One region of the Stenotrophomonas sp. 22LJNL06-5-1 genome, then DNA from elsewhere that is predicted to be linked to it. Evidence: riboswitches for the same ligand, from Rfam matches in the RefSeq annotation. Region 1 holds a riboswitch; the other holds the start of a gene.

Region 1 (7,086 bases):
GGCCTGGGCACGTTCCATCGGGTCTTCGGCGTACAGCGTGCCCAGCGCATAGCGCGCGCTCAGGTAACGCACGATGGCATTCGACTCCCACAGCGGCAGGCCGTGGTCTTCGATCACCGGCACCAGGCTGTTGGGATTCATCGCCTGGTACTCCGGCGTCTGCGTGCCGCCGTGGCTGCCACCGACTTCGATGGATTCATACGGCAGGCCGATCTCCTCGGCGCACCACAGCACCTTGCGGACGTTACTGGAATTGCGGCGGCCCCAGATCTTCAACATGCGGGTTTTTTCCTTGCTGGCAATGCGAGCGGCAACGATACGCCTGATCGGAGTGGGTGTGTGGGTGGTGGATGCGGGATCTGGCATCCGGGAATTGCCGGCCAGCGGCCGGCATTACCGGTTCTTTTTCGGCAGCGCGCGCACGTAGGACGATTTGCCATCCTTCTTCAGCTCGAACAGGCCGATCGCCGCCAGCAGATCGCTGAGTTTGCCGTAGCCATAGTTGCGCGGATCGAACGAGGCCTGATTGCCGATCTGGCTGCCGACCGGCCCGAGGTGCGACCAGCCATCCTCGCCCTCCGCCGAGGACACCGCGCGGCGCAGCATCTTCACCAGCCGGGTGTCACTGCGCATTTCCGCACCGCTCTTGCGTGGCCGGGCATCGTCGTTGGCAACAGGCTCGTTCGATGCCTGTTCGCTGGAAGCCTGTTCGGTATCCGGCACGCTGGCATGGGTCTGGCCCAGCGCTTCCAGGTAGGTGAACTTCGAGCACGCGTTGACGAACGGCTCCGGGGTTTTCTTCTCGCCGAAGCCATACACCTTCACGCCGTCAGTCAGCAGGCGCATCACCATCGGGGTGAAATCGGCATCGCTGGAGACGATGGCGAAGCCATCCAGATTACGCGCGTACAGCAGATCCATGGCGTCGATCACCATCGCCATGTCCGAGGCATTCTTGCCCTTGCTGTAGGCAAACTGCTGGATCGGGCGGATCGCATATTCGTGCAGTACCGCCTCCCAGCCCTTCAACCGCGGACTCTTCCAGTTGCCATAGGCACGGCGCACGTTCGCCACACCGTAGCGGGCGACTTCGGCCAGGACCTCGTCGATCTTCGAGGCCGGCGCATTGTCGGCGTCGATCAACAGGGCGATGCGCTTTTCCGGTTCGCTCATGGGCTCCTCACGGGCCGTTGCCTGAACCCGAGTATCGCCGATCCACGCGGGCGCTGACGTGACAGGGGGCCATCGTGCGAAGATGCCAGGCGCTTCCCCCAATGCCCCCACTGGAGTGAGTCGATGAGTCGCGAGCGCGTTCCCCACCTGGTTGTTGTCGGCGGCGGTTTTGCCGGTCTCTGGGCCACCCGTGCCCTGGCCCGCGAGCGCATACGCATCACCCTGGTCGACCGCCGCAATCATCACCTGTTCCAGCCGCTGCTGTACCAAGTGGCCACCGCCGGCCTGTCCGCCCCGGATATCGCCGCACCGCTGCGCCACATCCTCGGCCACCAGCGCAATGTGGAAGTCCGCCTCGGCGAAGTGGTGACCATCGACAAGCAGGCCCGGCAGATCCGCATGGCCGATGGCAGCACACTGGACTACGACAGCCTGCTGCTGGCCACCGGCGCCACCCACGCCTACTTCGGCAACGACCAGTGGGCCGATGATGCGCCCGGCCTGAAGACACTGGACGATGCGATCGCGCTGCGCCGCAAGCTGCTGCTGGCGTTCGAGCGCGCCGAGGCGGAACCGGACCCGGCGAAGAAGGCCGCGTGGCTGAGCTTCGCCGTGGTTGGCGGTGGACCTACCGGCGTCGAACTGGCCGGCACGCTGGCCGAGATCGCGCGCCACACCCTGCGCAATGAGTTCCGCCACATTGATCCAGCCAGCGCCAAGGTACGGCTGGTCGAGGCTGGTCCGCGCGTACTGTCCTCGTTCCCGGAAGTGCTTTCGCTGAAGGCGCGCCGGCAGCTGGAAAAACTGGGCGTGGAGGTACTGACCGGCACCCCGGTGAGCGACATCGACAGCCAGGGCTTCAAGCTCGGCGATCAGTTCGTACCGGCACGCACCGTGGTCTGGGCCGCCGGCGTGGCCGCTTCACCGCTGGCGCGCACGCTGGACGTGCCGCTGGACCGCGCCGGACGCGTGCAGGTGCAACCGGACCTGACCCTGCCTGGCCACCCGGAACTGTTCGTGGCCGGCGATCTGGCCGCGCTGAACCAGGCCAACGGCAAGCCGGTGCCCGGCGTGGCACCCGCCGCCAAACAGATGGGCAAGTACGTGGCCGAGGTGATCCGTGCACGCCTGCACGGCAAGCCCGAGCCCGGTCCGTTCAAGTACGCCGACTTCGGCAACCTGGCCACCATCGGCCGCATGGCTGCGATCGTGCACCTGGGCCGGCTGCAGCTGTCCGGCGTGCTGGCCTGGTGGTTCTGGCTGGCCGCGCACGTGTTCTTCCTGATCGGTTTCCGCAACCGCATCGTGGTGCTGCTGAACTGGGCCGTGGCGTACTGGAGCTACCAACGCAGCGCGCGCATCATCTTCGGTGATGATCAGGAAGACCGGCGGCCGAGGCGCTAGGGCCGCACGCATGTTCCTGTAGAGCCGAGCCATGCTCGGCTGCACTTTGCGCGGACTGCAGAAGCCGAGCATGGGCTCGGCTCTACGGCGCCTTCGGCTTCGGGTACCACAACGCGTTGACGATGACCCAGCGCTGGTCGAAGCGGCCCATGTGGAAGTAGTCGACGAACCACGGCGTTTCCAATCGCACCGAGGCGGCGTTGCCGGTCACGTCCAGCACCGTGCAGCGGCGGTCCCATTGATCCTTCGGGGTTTTCAGCGCGCCCTGCTTCGTCAGCGCGACCAGTTCTTCCTTCGACATGCGGCGCAGGCCCAGCCGCTCGTCGGGCGTATCGCCGAGCACCGCGCGCTTGGCCAGGTCCGGGTGCAGGGAGCGGGCGACGCGCTGTGGGTCGGCCTCCAGCTGGCCGTCGACGTAGTCGTGGCAGGTAGCTTCAATGGCCGCGAGGGTGGCCGGATCGGCGGCAGGGCTCGTTGCTGCGGAGAGAGCGAACAGCAGGGCGATCGTGGACATCCGGGTCTCCAGCGCTGAGGGCGCGGGGCGATCATGGCATGGCTGGAAGCGCCCATCCACGCATGGCGTGGATCTACAGAAGCGTCTCGGCAGGTGCCTGCAGCCAGGCCAGCTTGCGTTCGCGCGGCTGCTGCTTGAGTTGCCACTCGGCCCGTGACGCGGCGGCCCGGTCCGGGAATTCGCGCACGGCCAGCACGCGCAGCGGTGGCCGCGCCCGGGTGTAGCGCGCGCCCTTGCCGGCCTGGTGGGCAGCGAAACGCGCCTCCACATCGGTGCTGATGCCGGCGTAATAGCTGCCATCGCGGCATTCGAGCAGGTACAGGAACCAGGGGCGGAGGGACGGGGCCATGCCCGGATTATGCCGTGCTGCACTGCAGCGGATATACTGGCGCCCGAATGCAGGAGAGAGGCGCCGCGCTGGCGCCCGCCGAAGGCGCAGGCTCCCATGATCGCTCAGGCCGGTGGGCTGGAATCCCACCAACCATGCATTCGACTCGCCGAGCTGGAGAGAGGTCACCGGGCACGCCCGGGACGATCCGCCGAAGGGGCACGCGGCCTACGCCGCTGAACTCTCAGGCAAAAGGACAGCGGGAGCGGCACCGGTCATCGTCATCCCGTCATTGCGCAGGCAGTGGCGGTAGTCGCGCATGGCCGGCCCCACCGCGCCCGGAGCCTGCCCCATGCTGCTGTCCATCATCTACCTGATTGCCATTTCCGCTGAAGCCATGACCGGCGCGCTGTCCGCCGGCCGCCGCCGCATGGACCTGTTCGGGGTGGTCATGATCGCCTGCGTCACCGCACTCGGCGGCGGTTCACTGCGCGACATCCTGCTCGGCCACTATCCGCTGGGCTGGGTGAAGCATCCCGAATACCTGGGCTTCACCGTGTGTGCGGCGCTGATCGCCACCTGGGTGGCGCGTTGGATGCACCACTTCCGCCGCACCTTCCTGGTGCTCGATGGCCTGGGCCTGATCGCCTTCACCCTGATCGGCTGCTCGATCGCGCGCGAAGCCGGCCATGCGATGCCGATCGTGCTGATCGCCGGCATGCTGACCGGCGCGTTCGGCGGCGTGCTGCGCGACATCCTCTGCAACGAGGTGCCGCTGATCTTCCAGAAGGAGCTGTACGCGATCATCGCGCTGCTGACCGGCGCGGCCTATCTGTTGCTGCTGCACTGGGGCGTGGCCGACGCCACCGCGATCCTGTGCTGCCTCGGCGGCGGCTTCGCGCTGCGCCTGCTGGCGATCCACTACCGCTGGGAAATGCCGAAGTTCGTCTATCACGACGAAGTGCATTGATTGTTTGACGGTAGTGCCGGCCGCTGTCCGGCAACACGGCACATGCCCGCAGATTCCAGCAGGTTGCCAGCCAGCGGCCGGCACTACCGAATGCGTTGCATGACCATGGTCACGCGGCATTGGCCGGGCTGATTGGCTACCATTGTCACCCCGTTGCTGCCGCGACGGCATCCAGCCACGCCGCGCCCGCGGCCCCGCCAGACACTCCCTCCCCGCTGCCCGTGGTGCCGTGAACGCGCCGACGGGCCCGCATGTCCCTGCGCGCGCAGGGCGCAGGATGCCCCATGTCTGTCGCCGAAAATTCCCGTTCCCGCCGTGCCCGCCCGTTGTGGGTGGTGCTGGGCATCGCCCTCGTCGCCCTTCTGGCGTGGTGGCTGTGGCCCCGGGACGACGCCGGCAGCAGCGACGATGCGCCGGGCAAGACGGTGCCGGTACGCGTGGCGCGCGCCAGCGCCGAGCCGCTGGTGCTGCGCCTGAAGGCGGTCGGTACGGTCACCCCCCTGCACAGCGTGGTGGTACGCAGCCGCGTGGATGGCGAGCTGCTGCGCCTGCACTTCCAGGAAGGCCAACAGGTGAAAGCCGGCGACCTGCTGGCGCAGATCGACCCACGCCCGTATGAGGTGAAGCTGGCACAGGCTCAGGGGATCCAGCAGCAGAACCTGGCCGAGCTGGAGAACGCCGAACGCCAGCTGCAGCGCTACCGCGAACTGCAGAAGCAGAACTACGTGTCCGGGCAGGAACTGAGCGACCAGCAGAGCAAGGTGCGCCAGCTGCAGGGTCGCCGCCTCAGCGATCAGGCGTCTGTTGACGAAGCGCGCCTGCAGCTGCTGTACACCCGCATCACCGCACCGGTCAGTGGCCGCGTCGGGCTGCGTCGGCTGGACGTGGGCAACCTGGTGCGCGCCAGCGATGCCGAAGGCCTGGTGACGCTGGCGCAGACCGCGCCGATCAGCGTGCTGTTCACCGTGCCCGAACCCGAGCTGCCCGCGCTGCTTGATGCCGTGCAGGCGCAACCGGCATTGGCAGTGGAAACCTGGGACCGCGAAGAACGCCGGCAGCTGGCCCGCGGCTCGCTGTCCAGCGTCGACAACCGCATCGATACCACCACCGGCACGCTGAAGCTGCGCGCGCACTTCGAGAACGACGACCTGGCCCTGTTCCCCAACCAGTTCGTCAACGTACGCCTGCAGCTGGGCGAGCAGCCCGCGCTGCTGATTCCCGATGCCGCCGTGCAGTTCGGCAGCCAGGGCAACTACGTGCATGTCGTCGGCAAGGACAACAAGGCGCAGCGGCGCAATGTGGTGCTTGGGCCTGCCGATGACGGACGCGTGGCCGTGCGCTCGGGACTGGCTGCGGGCGACCAGGTGGTGATCGAAGGCATCGACGGACTGGAAGACGGCACCGCGGTGGAGATCATCACCGAGGAGGCCGTGACCAAGGCCGGCGCATGAACCTCTCGCGCGCCTTCATCCTGCGTCCGGTCGCTACCACGCTGCTGATGGTGGCGCTGCTGCTGTCGGGCGTGCTGGCCTACCGCCTGCTGCCGGTGGCAGCGCTGCCGCAGGTCGATTACCCGATCATCCAGATCACCACGTTGTACCCGGGCGCCAGCCCGGAGCTGACCACGCGCACCATCACCGCGCCGCTGGAGCGCCAGCTCGGGCAGATCCCCGGGCTGAAGCAGCTGTCGTCGACCAGTTCCGGCGGTGCGTCGGTGATCACCCTGCAGTTCGGCCTGGAGGTGTCGCTGGGCGTGGCCGAACAGGACGTGCAGGCCGCAATCAATGCGGCGGGCAGCTTCCTGCCCGGCGACCTGCCGGTGCCACCGGTCTACCGCAAGGTCAATCCGGCCGATACGCCGATCCTGACCCTGGCGGTGACCTCACAAGGCCTGTCGCTGCCGCAGGTGCACGATCTGGTGGATACGCGCATTGCCCAGCGCCTGGCACAGTTGCCCGGCGTCGGCCTGGTCAGCCTGGCCGGGGGCCAACGCCCGGCGGTGCGCATCCAGGTCAATCCGGCGGCACTGGCCGCCAACGGCCTGGGCATGGACCACATCCGCACCGCCATCGCCGCCGCCAACGTCAACCTGCCCAAGGGCAGCTTCGACGGCCCGATCCGCGCGGTGATGCTCGATGCCAATGACCAGATGCGCAGCGTGGATGAGTACCGTGCCCTGGTGCTGGCCTGGCGCGACGGCGCGCCGCTGCGGCTGGGCGACGTGGCCACCATCACCGATGGCGCCGAGAACCGCCAGCTGGCGGCGTGGAGCGGCACCACCCCGGCAGTGCTGGTGAACATCCAGCGCCAGCCCGGTGCAAACGTGATCGCCGTGGTCGAACAGGTGCGTACGCTGCTGCCGCAGCTGCAGGCCACGCTGCCGGCTGGTGTGCAGATGAACGTGTTGAGCGACCGCACCGAATCGATCCGCGCGTCGGTGCGCGGCGTGCAGAAGGAACTGGTGCTGGCCATCGGCCTGGTGGTGCTGGTCACCTGGGTGTTCCTGCGCAATCTGCCGGCCACGCTCATTCCCAGCGTCGCGGTACCGCTGTCGCTCATCGGCACCTTCGCGGTGATGCTGCTGGCCGGCTATTCGCTCAACAACCTCACGCTGATGGCGCTGACCATCGCCACCGGCTTCGTGGTGGACGATGCCATCGTGATGCTGGAAAACATCGCCCGCCATCTGGAGGAAGG
Region 2 (7,086 bases), on a different contig from region 1:
TCTCTTTGGCTTCGGCCTGTGCAGCATCGCGCAGTGCATCGGAGTACACCAGGCGCACCGGCGTGCCCTTGCGCTCGTGCAGCTCACCGGCCTGCATGATCAGCGCCAGCACCTGCGCAGCGCTCTCGCTGTGGCCCGCGATGCGGCCGTCCATGCCCAGCACCCATTCGCCGTCGCGGCGCACGACACCGGCCAGCAGCGTGCGCTGCGTATCGCGCAGTTCGGCATGCGGCTCCACCGGCGAGGCCTGGGCAGCGGCCTTGTTGGCGGCCTTTTCTTCCTGGCGGCGGCGCTGGTCGCGACGGGTCTTGGAGCTGGTGGACATGGTGCGGTACCGCTGCGAAGGGGGCGCAAGGATAGCGCACCCCGCCCGCAGCGCTGCTTCACGCGTGCCCGGTCCAGTTCGCTCAGTCCAGCACCTTGCCCTGCCGCCAGTAGCCCATGAAGGTGATCGCGCGGCGGTCCAGCCCGCAATCGCGCACCAGGTGGCGGCGGATCGCCATCACCGCACCCGCCTCGCCCGCCACCCAGGCATACAGCGGCCCGGCCACGCGGGTATCGGCCTGCTCCCAGAGGATCTGCGTATCAACGTCGATCTCCTCCAGCGCATCGCCGACAGCCACGCCCGAGGCCGCTGCCATCCGCGCCTGCACCGCCTCCAGCAACGGCTGTCCGTAGGCGGCCTGCCCGCGCGGCAGCCAGACCAGCTCGGCGCTGGAGGGCGCCTTCAGGTGCACCGCATCACCGGCCTGCGCCACCTCCAGCAGCGCCAGCGTGCGCGGTGGGTCGACCATGGTCGACAGTTCCTCAAGGATGCCGGCCACCGCCGGCAACGCGGTTTCATCGGCCACTAGCAGCACCTGGCCGACACCGGCAGGTGGCTTCCACTCCCAGCCCTCGCTGCTCCCGGCACAGTCGGCGTCCGGGGCCAGCAGCAACACGCGGTCGCCGGGGCGGGCGTGCATGGCCCAGCGCGAGGCGGGACCGGTTTCGCCGTGGATGACGAAATCGACATCGACCTCGCCCTGCTCGGCGCGCAACTGGCGGATGGTGTAGGTACGCATCGGCGGGCGCTGATCGTCCGGCAGGGCCCGGTAGCGCGGGTACCAGTCTTCACCGCTGGGGACCTGCGGCACGTCCTGGCCGGGCAAGGGGAAGAACACCTTGATCCGTTGGTCCGGGCCTTCGGTCTTCATCCGCGCCACGTCGGCACCGGTGAACACCATGCGGTCCAGGGAAGGGGAAAGAACGCGGCGCTCCTTCAGCGCCACCTCGAACAGGCGGTAGGTCTGCTGCGCAGCCATGGGGGAACCTCATGCAACGACATCGGATTGGCTGGCTGTCGTGCATCCACGCACCGGCTGGCTGGAGTGCCCAGCCTAGTCCGGTCGTTCCCTGTCGCAAGCATTGCGGGCATCGCGGCCCGCCCTACCCCTGCGCGCTGCTCAATGGCCCGTGCAGGCCGCCTGCGCCGCGCGTTCACGCTGGTGTTCCCAGTACCAGAACACGAAGCCGGCGCCGAAGAATGCGGCCTGGCCCAGTGCCAGGTGCAGCGGGCTGGCGCTCAGCAGCGGCGATACCACGCCGGCCACCACGGTGCTGATCATCAGCTGCACGAAGGCCTGCAGCGACGAGGCCAGGCCGCGCTGGTGCGGGTACATGTCCAGCACCGCCAGCGCCAGGATCGGGAAGATCAGTGCCATGCCCATGCCGCCCAGGAAGATCGGCAGCACTGCCCACGGCAGCACGAACTGCGGCGACAGCGCCACGTAGCCGACGTTCAACAGCACCGACAGCGCGCACAGGCCGAAACCAATGGACACCTGGCGGGTGGGCGTGGTGTGCCCGGCCATGCGCCCGGACAGGAACGAGCCGGTGGTCATGCCGCCGATGGTGGGGATGAACAACCAGGCGAAACCACCCTCGCCCAGATGCAGGTGCTGCATCACGAATACCGGCGCCGAGGAGATGTACAGGAAGATGCCACCGAAGCCGATGCTGCCGGCCAGTGCCAGGCGCAGGAAGCGCGGGTTGAAGCCGATCCGCACGTAGTCACGCATCAACGTGCGCGGCGACAACGGCACGCGCGCTTCAACCGGATGGGTCTCGGGCAGGTAGCGTGCAGTGGCCGCCAGCAGGACCAGCCCGAACACCACCAGGAACCAGAAGATCAGCGGCCAGCCGGCACCACTGAGCAGGATCCAGCCACCGATGATCGGCGCGATGGCCGGGGCGATGCCGAACAGCATCGACACCTGGCTCATCAGGCGCTGCGCGTCGTGGCCATGGTAGAGATCGCGGATCACCGCGCGGCCGACGATCATGCCGACACCCGCCGACAGGCCCTGCAGCGCGCGGAACGCCAGCAAGGTGGTCAGGTCGGTGGACAACGCGCAGCCGACCGAGGCGCCGACGAACACCACCAGGCCACCGAGGATCACCCACTTGCGGCCCCAGGCGTCGGACAGCGGGCCGTGCGCCAGGCTCATCAGGCCATAGAACAGCAGGTACACGCTGATGGTCTGCTGCACCGCCACCTCGTCCACCGCCAGGCGCTGGGCCAGCTGCGGGAACGCCGGGAAGATGGTGTCGATCGAGAACGGACCGAACATGGCCAGGCCGGCGAGCAGCAGGGCCATGCGGCGGGTGGAGGGAGCAACAGCGGCGGTCATGGGGAAGGCGTCCGGCAGGGCCATGCGCGGCACGCACGGCGGGCGCCGGTCCCCTTCTGCAGGGACAGCGCCAGATGAATTCGGGTATCCGCCCATCATAGGTGGGGATTGCGCCCGATGCCATGCAGAGGTGCACAAAACGCACGGCTGGGCCATCGGCCATTCAGGCGCGGTGGCCATACCTGGAGGCGGCCGGCGGGCCCGCAACGGGCTATAATCAGCGGGCAACACGGTGGGAGAAGCGGAACACCGCTGCCGAAGGCGCAACGCCCGTAATCGCTCAGGCCCGATACCACCCGTAACAGAACTCTGGAGAGACCGGTTCGATCCGGCGCCGAAGGGGCACGAAGCTGCGGTCCGCCGCGCTTTTAAACTCTCAGGCAAAAGGACAGAGGGGCGCCCCGCAGACCGCCGACCGGCGGCTTGTGCCCGTGCGTGTGCCCTTTCCTGACGGATCCTTCGCCATGTCCCAGAACACCCCTTCCCTGCGTGAGCTCGAGCACCACAATGCGTTCGTCGAGCGCCACATCGGCCCCAACGACGCCGAGATCGCGCAGATGCTCGATGTCGTCGGCCACGCGTCGCTGGATGGAATGACCGATGCCATCGTACCGGCCAAGATCAAATCGCCGGCGCCGCTGGCGCTGCCGGAATCGATGACCGAAGTACAGGCACTGGCGAAGATCCGTGCGATCGCCGACAAGAACACCGTGCTGCGCAGCTTCATCGGCCAGGGCTACTACGGCACCCACACGCCGAACGTGATCCTGCGCAACATCCTGGAAAACCCGGCCTGGTACACCGCCTACACCCCGTACCAGGCGGAAATCTCGCAGGGCCGCATGGAAGCGCTGATCAACTTCCAGACCCTGTGCGCCGACCTGACCGGCATGGAGATCGCCAACGCCTCGCTGCTGGACGAAGCCACTGCCGCCGCCGAAGCGATGACCCTGGCCAAGCGTTCGGCCAAGTCGAAGTCGGACACCTTCTTCGTGCACGACGCCGTGCACCCGCAGACGCTGGAACTGCTGCGCACCCGCGCCGAGCCCATGGGCATCGTGCTGCGCGTGGGCACCCCGGCCGAAGCACTGGAAGCGGAGGCCTTCGGCCTGCTGCTGCAGTACCCGGACACCTTCGGCCAGGTCGGCGACTACAAGGCGCTGGTCGATGCCGTGCACGCGCGCGGCGGCCTGGTGGCCGTGGCCACCGACCTGCTGGCGCTGACCCTGCTGGCCGCTCCCGGCGAATGGGGCGCGGACATCGTGGTCGGCAACAGCCAGCGTTTCGGCGTGCCGTTCGGTTTCGGCGGCCCGCACGCTGCGTTCATGGCCTGCCGTGATGCCTACAAGCGCTCGATGCCGGGCCGCCTGATCGGCGTCTCCATCGATGCCGAAGGCAAGCCGGCCTACCGCCTGACCCTGCAGACCCGCGAGCAGCACATCCGCCGCGAGAAGGCCACCTCCAACATCTGCACCGCGCAGGTGCTGCTGGCGGTGATGGCCTCGATGTACGCCGTCTACCACGGTCCGGAAGGCCTGGCCCGCATCGCCCGCCGCACCCACCGCCTGGCTTCGATCCTGGCCGCGTCGCTGCGCAGCGCCGGCGTGCAGGTCGGTGGCGACTTCTTCGACACCCTGCACGTCACCGGCGTGCATGCCGATGAAATCCATGCCAAGGCACGCGCCGCTGGTTACAACCTGCGCGCGATCGACAGCGACTCGGTCGGCATCAGCCTGGACGAGACCACCACCCGCGCCGACATCGTCGCCGTGGCTGCGGTGTTCGGCGCTTCGCTGGACGTCGACGCGCTGGATGCCAGCACTGCCGACGCGCTGCCGGCCGGCCTGCTGCGCCAGTCCGCGTTCCTGACCCATCCGGTGTTCAACACCCACCACAGCGAGCACGAACTGCTGCGCTACCTGCGTTCGCTGGCCGACAAGGACCTGGCGATGGACCGCACGATGATCCCGCTGGGCTCGTGCACCATGAAGCTCAACGCCACCGCCGAGATGATCCCGGTGACCTGGCCGGAGTTCTCGCAGATCCACCCGCTGGTGCCGGCCGACCAGGCGCTGGGCTACAAGGAACTGATCGACACGCTGGAAGCGATGCTGGTGGAATGCACCGGCTACGACGCGGTCAGCCTGCAGCCGAACTCCGGTGCGCAGGGCGAGTACGCCGGCCTGCTGGCGATCCGCGCCTACCACCGCTCGCGCGGTGAGGAACATCGCGATATCTGCCTGATTCCGGACTCGGCGCACGGCACCAACCCGGCCTCGGCACAGATGTGCGGCATGAAGGTGGTGGTGACCAAGACCGATGCCAACGGCAACGTCGACGTCGAGGACATCCGCCTCAACGCCGAGAAGTACAGCGACCGCCTGGCCGCGATCATGATGACCTACCCGTCCACGCACGGCGTGTTCGAGGAAGAGGTGGTGGAGATCTGCGAGATCATCCACAAGCACGGCGGCCAGGTGTACACCGATGGTGCCAACATGAACGCCCTGGTCGGCGTGGCCAAGCCGGGCAAGTGGGGTTCGGACGTTTCGCACCTGAACCTGCACAAGACCTTCTGCATCCCGCACGGCGGTGGCGGCCCGGGCGTTGGCCCGTGCGCGGTCAAGGAGCACCTGGCGCCGTTCCTGCCGGGCAAGCTGGGTGACAACGGCCCGGTCGGCATGGTCAGCGCGGCCAGCTTCGGCAGCGCCTCGATCCTGCCGATCAGCTGGATGTACATCGCGATGATGGGCCACGATGGCCTGCGCAAGGCTACCCAGGTCGCGCAGCTCAACGCCAACTACATCGCCAAGCGCCTGGCCCCGCACTTCAAGACCCTGTACACCGGCCGCAACGGCCTGGTGGCGCATGAGTGCATCCTGGACGTGCGCCCGCTGGAGAAGACCAGCGGCATCGGCGCCGAGGACGTGGCCAAGCGCCTGATCGACTTCGGCTTCCACGCCCCGACCCTGAGCTTCCCGGTAGCCGGCACGCTGATGGTCGAACCGACCGAAAGCGAATCGCTGCACGAGCTGGACCGCTTCATCGACGCGATGATCCAGATCCGCGAGGAGATCACCGCGATCGAAGACGGCCGCCTGGACCGCGAAGACAACCCGCTGAAGAACGCGCCGCACACCGCCACCGCGGTGACTGCCAGCGAATGGACCCACGCCTACCCGCGTGAACTGGCTGCGTTCCCGCTGCCCAGCCTGAAGCTGCAGAAGTACTGGCCGCCGGTGGCACGCGTGGACAACGTGTACGGCGACAAGAACGTGATGTGCGCCTGCATCCCGGTCGATGCCTACAAGGATGATGAAGTCGAGGCGTAATCCTTCGACCCATCGGAAATGAAAACGGCCCGCGCAAGCGGGCCGTTTTCATAAGGGCGCGTGGACCCAGGTCCACACCCACAACAATCCGATCACGGGTCCGGCATCTGCCCCAGGCTCAACTGCCACGACACGCCGAAGCGGTCCTGCACCCAGCCGTAGCGGTTGCTGAAGTCATAGTCGCCCACCGGCATCAACCAGTGGCCGCCCTCGCCCAGCACGCGCGCGGCACGCTCGAACTGTTCGGCGCCGGAACACTCCACGAACAGCGAGATCGACGGCGAGAAGGTGAAGTCGTGCACGTCCAGGCTGTCGAAGCACAGGTAGTGGGTGCCTCCGAGCAGGAAAATGGCCTGGCGGACCTGCCCGGGAACGCCGGCACCGGCGCCGTCCGGATGGCGCTGCATTGCCAGCAGGCGGAAATCGGCGAAGGCCTCGGCGTACAGGGCCAGGGCGGCCTCGGCCTGGCCGGTGAACATCAGGAAGGGGCGACTGCGCAGCATGCGGTACTCCTGGTCAACGGGCCGCTGACGGCCCACACGATCAGGATGGCACGGCGGATGTGCAGCCTCCGTGGTAGTGCCGGCCGCTGGCCGGCAGCTTCAGTCACGCCTCGCGCATGCGCCGCGCGATGGCGCTGCCGGCGGCGATGGTGGCGGTCAGCGCCACCATCGACAGGAACTGCAGGCGGGTGTGCGACTCGCTCAGCAGCAGGCCGAAGATCAGTGCCAGGATCGCCAGCGCGCAGCAGGTCAGCCACGGGAAGCCGGCCATGCGGAACGGCAGCCGGGTACCCAGGCGATCCGCGCGGCGGCGCAGCACCAGCTGCGACACCAGCGACAGCGTCCACACCAGCAGGCAGGTGGAACCGACGATGTTCAGCAGCACCGGCAGCACCCGGTCCGGGAACAGCAGCTCCATCACCGTGGCGGCGAAACCGAACAGCACGCTGGCCAGCACGGCGATCACCGGCACCTGGCGCGGATCGGTCCAGCCCAGCACGGCCGGCGCTTCACGACGCTGCGCCAGCGAATACATCATGCGCGAGGCGCCGTAGAGGTTGGCATTGAGCGCCGACAGCA

What was found. Region 1 has a riboswitch for glycine ahead of AC13GF_RS18880 (trimeric intracellular cation channel family protein). Riboswitches for the same ligand answer to the same signal wherever they lie in the genome.
Region 2: linked by a shared signal. The riboswitch ahead of gcvP (aminomethyl-transferring glycine dehydrogenase) and the one ahead of AC13GF_RS18880 (trimeric intracellular cation channel family protein) in region 1 are both predicted to bind glycine.

The regions. Positions count from the first base shown of each region.
Region 1 is NZ_JBSPUE010000010.1:27,169-34,254, forward strand. It holds gene AC13GF_RS18855 (glutathione S-transferase family protein) at 1-279, opposite strand, end outside; gene AC13GF_RS18860 (NYN domain-containing protein) at 394-1,173, opposite strand; gene AC13GF_RS18865 (NAD(P)/FAD-dependent oxidoreductase) at 1,297-2,577, shown strand; gene AC13GF_RS18870 (nuclear transport factor 2 family protein) at 2,660-3,091, opposite strand; gene AC13GF_RS18875 (GIY-YIG nuclease family protein) at 3,165-3,440, opposite strand; glycine riboswitch at 3,481-3,570, shown strand; glycine riboswitch at 3,584-3,687, shown strand; gene AC13GF_RS18880 (trimeric intracellular cation channel family protein) at 3,772-4,389, shown strand; gene AC13GF_RS18885 (MdtA/MuxA family multidrug efflux RND transporter periplasmic adaptor subunit) at 4,674-5,840, shown strand; gene AC13GF_RS18890 (multidrug efflux RND transporter permease subunit) at 5,837-7,086, shown strand, end outside.
Region 2 is NZ_JBSPUE010000009.1:43,368-50,453, reverse strand. It holds gene AC13GF_RS18065 (hypothetical protein) at 1-325, opposite strand, end outside; gene AC13GF_RS18060 (siderophore-interacting protein) at 408-1,304, opposite strand; gene AC13GF_RS18055 (multidrug effflux MFS transporter) at 1,446-2,672, opposite strand; glycine riboswitch at 2,972-3,074, shown strand; gene gcvP (aminomethyl-transferring glycine dehydrogenase) at 3,137-6,004, shown strand; gene AC13GF_RS18045 (VOC family protein) at 6,097-6,507, opposite strand; gene AC13GF_RS18040 (amino acid permease) at 6,611-7,086, opposite strand, start outside.